One region of the Lysinibacillus sp. FSL K6-0075 genome, then DNA from elsewhere that is predicted to be linked to it. Evidence: riboswitches for the same ligand, from Rfam matches in the RefSeq annotation. Region 1 holds a riboswitch; the other holds the start of a gene.

Region 1 (3,252 bases):
ATGGAAAAGTACGTATTGGTATTACTCACTTCGCACAATCTGAATTAGGAGATATCGTATTCGTTGAGCTTCCACAAGTTGGCGACGAAATCAAAACAGATGATCCATTCGGTAGCGTAGAATCAGTAAAAACTGTTTCTGAATTATACGCACCAATCTCAGGTACTGTAGTTGAAGTAAATGCAGATTTAGAAGATAGCCCAGAATTCGTTAATGAATCACCATATGAAAAAGCATGGATGATCGTTGTTGAGCCTGCTGATGCATCAGAAATTGAGAAACTAATGACAGCAGAGCAATACGAAGAAATGATCGCTGAATAAGACAAGCCATAATCAAAAAACGTCGGAAACTACCGGCGTTTTTTGTTATATAATGACTTATAAGTGGGATCTCTAAATGGAGGTGGCGTAATGTTCGAGGGAAAATGCTTGATAGTAGAAGGACGCTCAGATAAGCTACAAATTGAGCCTATTTTAAATGAGAATGTTACAATACTATGTACGAACGGCACAATTGGTGTGCATCAATTAGAAGAACTACTTGATCCCTACGAGGGCTGTGAGCTATTTACTTTTTTTGATGCAGATACTTCTGGTGATAAGCTACGTGCATTAATGGACAGACATTATCCAGAAGCTGAGCACCTTCGTACAATGCCAACGTACAAGGAAGTAGAGACAACACCAAGAAAAGTGTTAGCAATGATTTTACTGCGTGCACATTTCTCAATCCATAATGAATATATTTTGTAAGGTTGCGTGAAAAATGGAAGAATGGTCAACAGAGCAGTGGGCAGCGGCCCAACAGTCGGGAGAGACAGCTGCATTTTATTTATATACACCAATGTGTGGAACGTGCGCAGTGGCATCCAAAATGATGTCCATTATTGAACAATTACTGCCACAGCTACAAATTGGCAAAGCGAATATCAATTTTTTGGAACACATAGCCTATGAGCATCAAATTGAAAGTGTTCCATGTCTACTCATCAGTGATGGCGAAAAAGTGACAGAAAAGATTTATGCTTTTCAATCCGTACCATTTTTATATGAATTGTTAAAAAAATCAATTGACTGAACTTTACTAGCGTGGTAAAGTATCAAATATATTACTAAAACATTAAATATATCGAACTCTTATGAAGAGTGGCGGAGGGAAGTGCCCTATGAAGCCCGGCAACCATCACAATGTGAAAAGGTGCCAAATCACCCAAAGATTTTTCTTTGAAAGATGAGAGAACGGTTTAACGTATAATACGTGACCCCTTCTACTTGTCTGTGAGTGAAGGGGTTTTCTATATGAGAAAAGGAGTATTCGCTATGATCCAGCTTCAAAATATTACAAAGAAATACAAAACAGCAAATGGCGAATTAACGGCAGTCAAAGACGTCAACCTTACCATCAATAAAGGTGAAATTTTTGGCATTATCGGCTATAGTGGCGCTGGTAAAAGTACCATGATTCGTTTATTAAACGGTTTAGAGAAACCGACAACAGGAACAGTAACGGTGAACAATCAAGAATTTTCATCGATAAAAGGGCAAAAGCTTCGAGCAGCTAGACAAAAGGTAAGTATGATTTTCCAGCATTTCAATTTACTTTGGTCGAGAACAGTGGCTGAAAATATTGCTTTCCCTTTAGAAATCGCTGGTTTTCCAAAGGCTCAACGTGAAGCACGTGTAAAGGAATTAATTGCACTTGTAGGCCTAGAAGGACGTGATAAGGCATATCCATCCCAGCTTTCTGGTGGACAAAAGCAACGTGTAGGGATTGCCCGTGCATTAGCGAATAATCCAGAAGTTTTACTATGTGATGAGGCGACATCGGCACTCGATCCTGAAACGACGGATGCCATTCTCGATTTACTCGTTGATATAAATGAACGCTTAGGCTTAACAATTGTCCTGATTACACACGAAATGCATGTCATCCGCAAAATTTGTCATCGTGTAGCGGTGATGGAGGCAGGCGAAATTGTGGAACGTGGTGAGGTATTACAAGTCTTCCAAGCACCACAAGCGGCCATTACCAAAAAGTTTGTATCTCAAATTACAGACACAAAGGAAACACAGGATACGGTGGCACAAATCAAAACAAACTATCCAACTGGACAACTTGTCAAACTGATTTTTGTTGGTGAAAAAACAGAACAGCCTGTTATCTCACATCTTGTGAAACAATTTGATGTAGAAGTAAGTATTGTTCATGGTAATATTTCACAAACAAAAAATGGTGCATACGGTACACTGATTGTGCAAATTGATGGCTCGAAGACAAACGTGGCTGAAGCCCTTCGTTATTTAAATACAGTCGAAGTACAAACGGAGGTGATTGCAAATGCTAACTAATCTCTTTCCGAATGTAGACTGGGAAAATATGTGGCAAGCTACGTATGAAACATTGTATATGACAGCTATTTCTACGGTTGTGACATTTATTCTTGGGTTAGCCATTGGTATCGTTCTATTTTTAACTAGCCCCAATCAGTTATGGGCAAATAAAATCGTTAGCTTTTTAACAGGATCACTCGTTAATATTTTCCGTTCCATTCCATTTATCGTATTAATTATTTTATTAATTCCATTTACGAAGTTTTTACTTGGTACAATTCGAGGAGCTAATGCGGCGTTACCAGCATTGATTATCGGTGCAGCACCATTTTATGCTCGTATGGTATTAATTGCGTTACGCGAAATTGATAAAGGTGTTATAGAAGCAGCCCGTTCAATGGGGGCAAAAACTTCTACAATTATTTGGAAAGTATTGATCCCTGAATCATTACCAGCTTTAATTTCTGGTATCACTGTAACGGCTGTTGCCCTTGTAGGTTATACTGCGATGGCTGGAATTATCGGTGCAGGTGGTCTTGGTAACCTAGCGTTCCTAGACGGCTTCCAACGAAATCGCCAAGATGTGACATTAATGGCAACTATTTTGATCTTAGTAGTCGTATTTATTATTCAATGGATTGGTGATTTATTTACTGAGAGAATTGATAAACGCTAGAAAGAAAATTGAGGTTATTCCGGTTCTTACCGCTAACATATTTTAAACAAATAAAAGGGAGTGTCATAAATGAAGAAGTTATTAGCAGGATTATTTTTATCAATACTTGTACTAGCATTAGCAGCTTGCGGTACAGATAAAAAAGAAGATGAAAAATCAGCATCTGGCGATCAAACAGATAGTAAAGAAAACGTAACATTAAAAGTAGGTGCTTCTAATACACCGCACGCAGTTATTTTAGAA
Region 2 (3,252 bases), 2.1 Mb from region 1:
GGCTTGCCAAAATGCAGTAGCTTCCATTCTACAACAGTGCCATCTGGTCTTGTTCGACTACATGCATCTGGCCCATATACTTCATAGCCTAATGCTCGCAAGCGCCGACCCTCTTCCTCAATATTTTTTGTGCGCAGGGCAATTCGAGAAAATCCCTGGCGCTCTTGATCACGTTTAAACGTATAATGTAGGGAATATGGGTATTGTGCCGCTTGCTCAAATAAATCACGATCATAGATAGCAATTTGTTCAATATAGCTTAAGCCAAAGTAGCTTAACGTATTATAAGTCCCCCACATCGTGTGCTGCCCACCATTCACTGTATGGACATTTCGTTTATTGAAGAAAACCTTTATATTTTCTGGTGATTCCACTTGATGAACCAGATGATCAAAATATAAAGTCATGGCCATTCCCCTTTCTTTCCCCATTACCTTTACCTGTATGTTTGATTGGTTTAAAATTTACTCAAGAAAAGGAGTTACTAGTAGGATATGAAAAAAAGTTTCGTTTACCTACAAACTCCGTTCACTAATTTCATAAAGAGGTGATTTGAATGACAGATTTAGTAGCTGCTTTTAAATTAGCATTAGGTAATTATCCTACAGGCGTAACAGTTGTCACGACATGTCATGACACAAAACCTATTGGCTTAACCGTCAATTCCTTTGCATCTGTTTCAATCGACCCGCTCCTTATTTTGTGGTCACTCGATAAAAAATCTCAGCTCCATCCTTATTTTACGGCTGCGCCAAATTTTGCGGTCAATATTTTAGCGAGTGATCAAGAACATTTATGTACACTATTTGCAAGTAAAATCCCTGATCGCTTTGCACAAGCACAGTGGTCAACTTCCTCTTTTGGACTACCGATTTTACATGATACAGCAGCTAATTTACAATGTAAAACGTTTCAGCAAATTGATGCTGGCGACCATACCATTTTTATTGGGCAGGTAATAGACATTACAAATGCTCAAAAAGAGCCTTTACTTTATCATCGCCGTCATATCGGTCCTATACCAAAAAGCTTTTATAGCTAGCCTTTACACAAAAAAAGGGCCACTTGTAAGCAAAGGAAATCCTTCATGCTTATAGGTGGCCGTTTGACATAAGTTCTACTGAAATCATTGTTATTTTTTCTGCGGAAATCTCTGCTTTTCAAGCCTATTAATTTGCACAATCACACCATCTTGAATCGTAATATGCACTTCACCAAATTCAAGATTTTGAATCGCCTTCGCAATTGCCTCTAATTTCTTATCATCTACTTTTACCGACTGAGCCATACGATACACCCCTTCTTTTTTATCCTTATTGATCATAAAGAGGCCAACGCATCAAACTGATTGATAGCCCCTCCTATCTCTCAGACACCATCTGTTGGATTTGGCACCTGTTTTTCGGTTGCCGAGGCTTCATTGGGCCAAGTCCCTCCACCTCTCTTGATAAGAGTACTGCGTTTCTTGAAAATAATTCTATAATTCTGCTATAGGAATGTCAATACAAAATATTAGAAAACCTAGTTGAATACTATGCAATGTGAGAATTTTATAGACTATTCACACATAATCCTACCGTATTGTATGCTATGTCAGTATATCTAACCACAGAAGCAAAGAAAAAAACTGCACAGAAATATAGCCTCTGCACAGTTCTTGATTTTATTGTTCTTGTAAACAGGCCATTAAAGCTTGTGCGGTCTGTTGCTTCCCCATCACCTTGATTGGTTGGCCTTCAGCAGGCACGATCCAATGAGGCTCGTCCCCTCCGTATAAAGACTGGGAGCTATTTGCTACCATAAATTGAGCATTGGCTGTTTCCATACGCAGTCTTGCGCGAGCTAGCAAGAACTCCTCATCATCCGTCGCTTCGAGCTTAAAGCCTACTAATGTTACCTTTGGTTGCCAGCCCTTGATTTGTCCTAACACTTTTGGCGCCTTTTTAAAATGAATAATAGGTGGTTCGTCGGAAGGCATTTTCCCCGCCTCCTCCATTAAATTACCTGATTGATCATACACCTTGTCAATGACCCAATCAGAGCCAGCAGCAGCCATAATGACGATATCGACTTGTTGTTGGACAGCATGACACACCTTTTGTCCTAAATCCTCTATGCCTTCAAATTTTATCAATGTCATTTTGTTGTGGTTTTCTGGGAGCTGTGCAAAGTAACCATGCATATATACTACGTTAGCGCCAGCAGCCAGCGCCGCCTCTGCTAAATAACAGCCCATTGTGCCTTTTGATAAATTCGTATGCCCTCGTACACGATCCCATTTTTCAAGTGTTCCCCCACTTGTAATGAGTACGGTTTTGCCTTGTAATGTCCCCATACACTCACCTATTTTCTGAAATATATACAAATACTATTTTAACGTAATGTAAGGATATGCTTCAATAGCGACTATCGTAGGGAGCTGTTTTGTTCATTTAACCAAGCGCTTAAAATCTCTGCAAATTTCTTTGTAACGGGTGAAGCATGGTGTTTCATAGCAATCCCAATGGTGCGGTAGCCACCTTGCTTTAATGGAATCGCTTTCAATGTTGGTGGTAAATTTTGAATAACCAATTGGGGTAAAATACTAATCCCTAAATGATGTGAAATCATAGAAAGAATCCCTACCTCCTCAGAAAGCTCAAAGCGAATATTCGGCTTTATATGATATTGCTCTAATAGCACCTTGACATCATTTGTCCCTTTATAGGAAGTCATAATAAATGGCATATCCTCTAGGTCTACGATATCAATTTCTGTCTTATCAAATAAGGGACTTTTATCCGAAACAATACATAATAATGGGTCTTGTTGTAACTCAGTAAATTGATATTGCTCTGACTTTTGACCATTCAAGAACCCGACTTCTACTTCACCACTTAAAAGCCATTGTTCAATTTCATAGTAATCTCCCTCTCGTAACTCCACCTGTATTCCTGGAAATTGATTATCCATAATCCGAACAATTTCTGGCATCCAATTCGAAGAAATACTTGAAATTACACCAATTCGAACCTTACCACGTGTCACGCCAAGAATATGAGCTGCTTCCTGCTGTAATAATTCCTGCGCATCCAAAACCTGACGCATTGCCCTTAGCATCGTTTGTCCCTCACTTGTTAATGTTACACCTACACGACTTCGATGAATGAGAGCAAAGCCAAATTCTTTTTCTAAACTTGACACGGCATGACTCACAGCAGACTGTGTTAACCCTAGTGCATCAGCTGCTTTTGTAAAGCTTGCCACCTCTGC

The links. A riboswitch is a leader RNA that binds a small molecule or an ion and turns the genes downstream of it on or off. The one in region 1 is predicted to bind S-adenosylmethionine.
Region 2: linked by a shared signal. The riboswitch ahead of MHB65_RS08895 (YezD family protein) and the one ahead of MHB65_RS19580 (methionine ABC transporter ATP-binding protein) in region 1 are both predicted to bind S-adenosylmethionine.

The regions. Positions count from the first base shown of each region.
Region 1 covers NZ_CP151947.1:3,930,639-3,933,890, reverse strand. The annotation lists gene gcvH (glycine cleavage system protein GcvH) at 1-323, shown strand, start outside; gene MHB65_RS19590 (hypothetical protein) at 414-755, shown strand; gene MHB65_RS19585 (thioredoxin family protein) at 769-1,080, shown strand; SAM riboswitch class I at 1,137-1,240, shown strand; gene MHB65_RS19580 (methionine ABC transporter ATP-binding protein) at 1,323-2,351, shown strand; gene MHB65_RS19575 (methionine ABC transporter permease) at 2,341-3,009, shown strand; gene MHB65_RS19570 (MetQ/NlpA family ABC transporter substrate-binding protein) at 3,079-3,252, shown strand, end outside.
Region 2 covers NZ_CP151947.1:1,851,599-1,854,850, reverse strand. The annotation lists gene MHB65_RS08905 (VOC family protein) at 1-407, opposite strand, end outside; gene MHB65_RS08900 (flavin reductase family protein) at 557-1,042, shown strand; gene MHB65_RS08895 (YezD family protein) at 1,133-1,288, opposite strand; SAM riboswitch class I at 1,359-1,454, opposite strand; gene MHB65_RS08890 (phosphopantothenoylcysteine decarboxylase) at 1,664-2,335, opposite strand; gene MHB65_RS08885 (LysR family transcriptional regulator) at 2,407-3,252, opposite strand, start outside.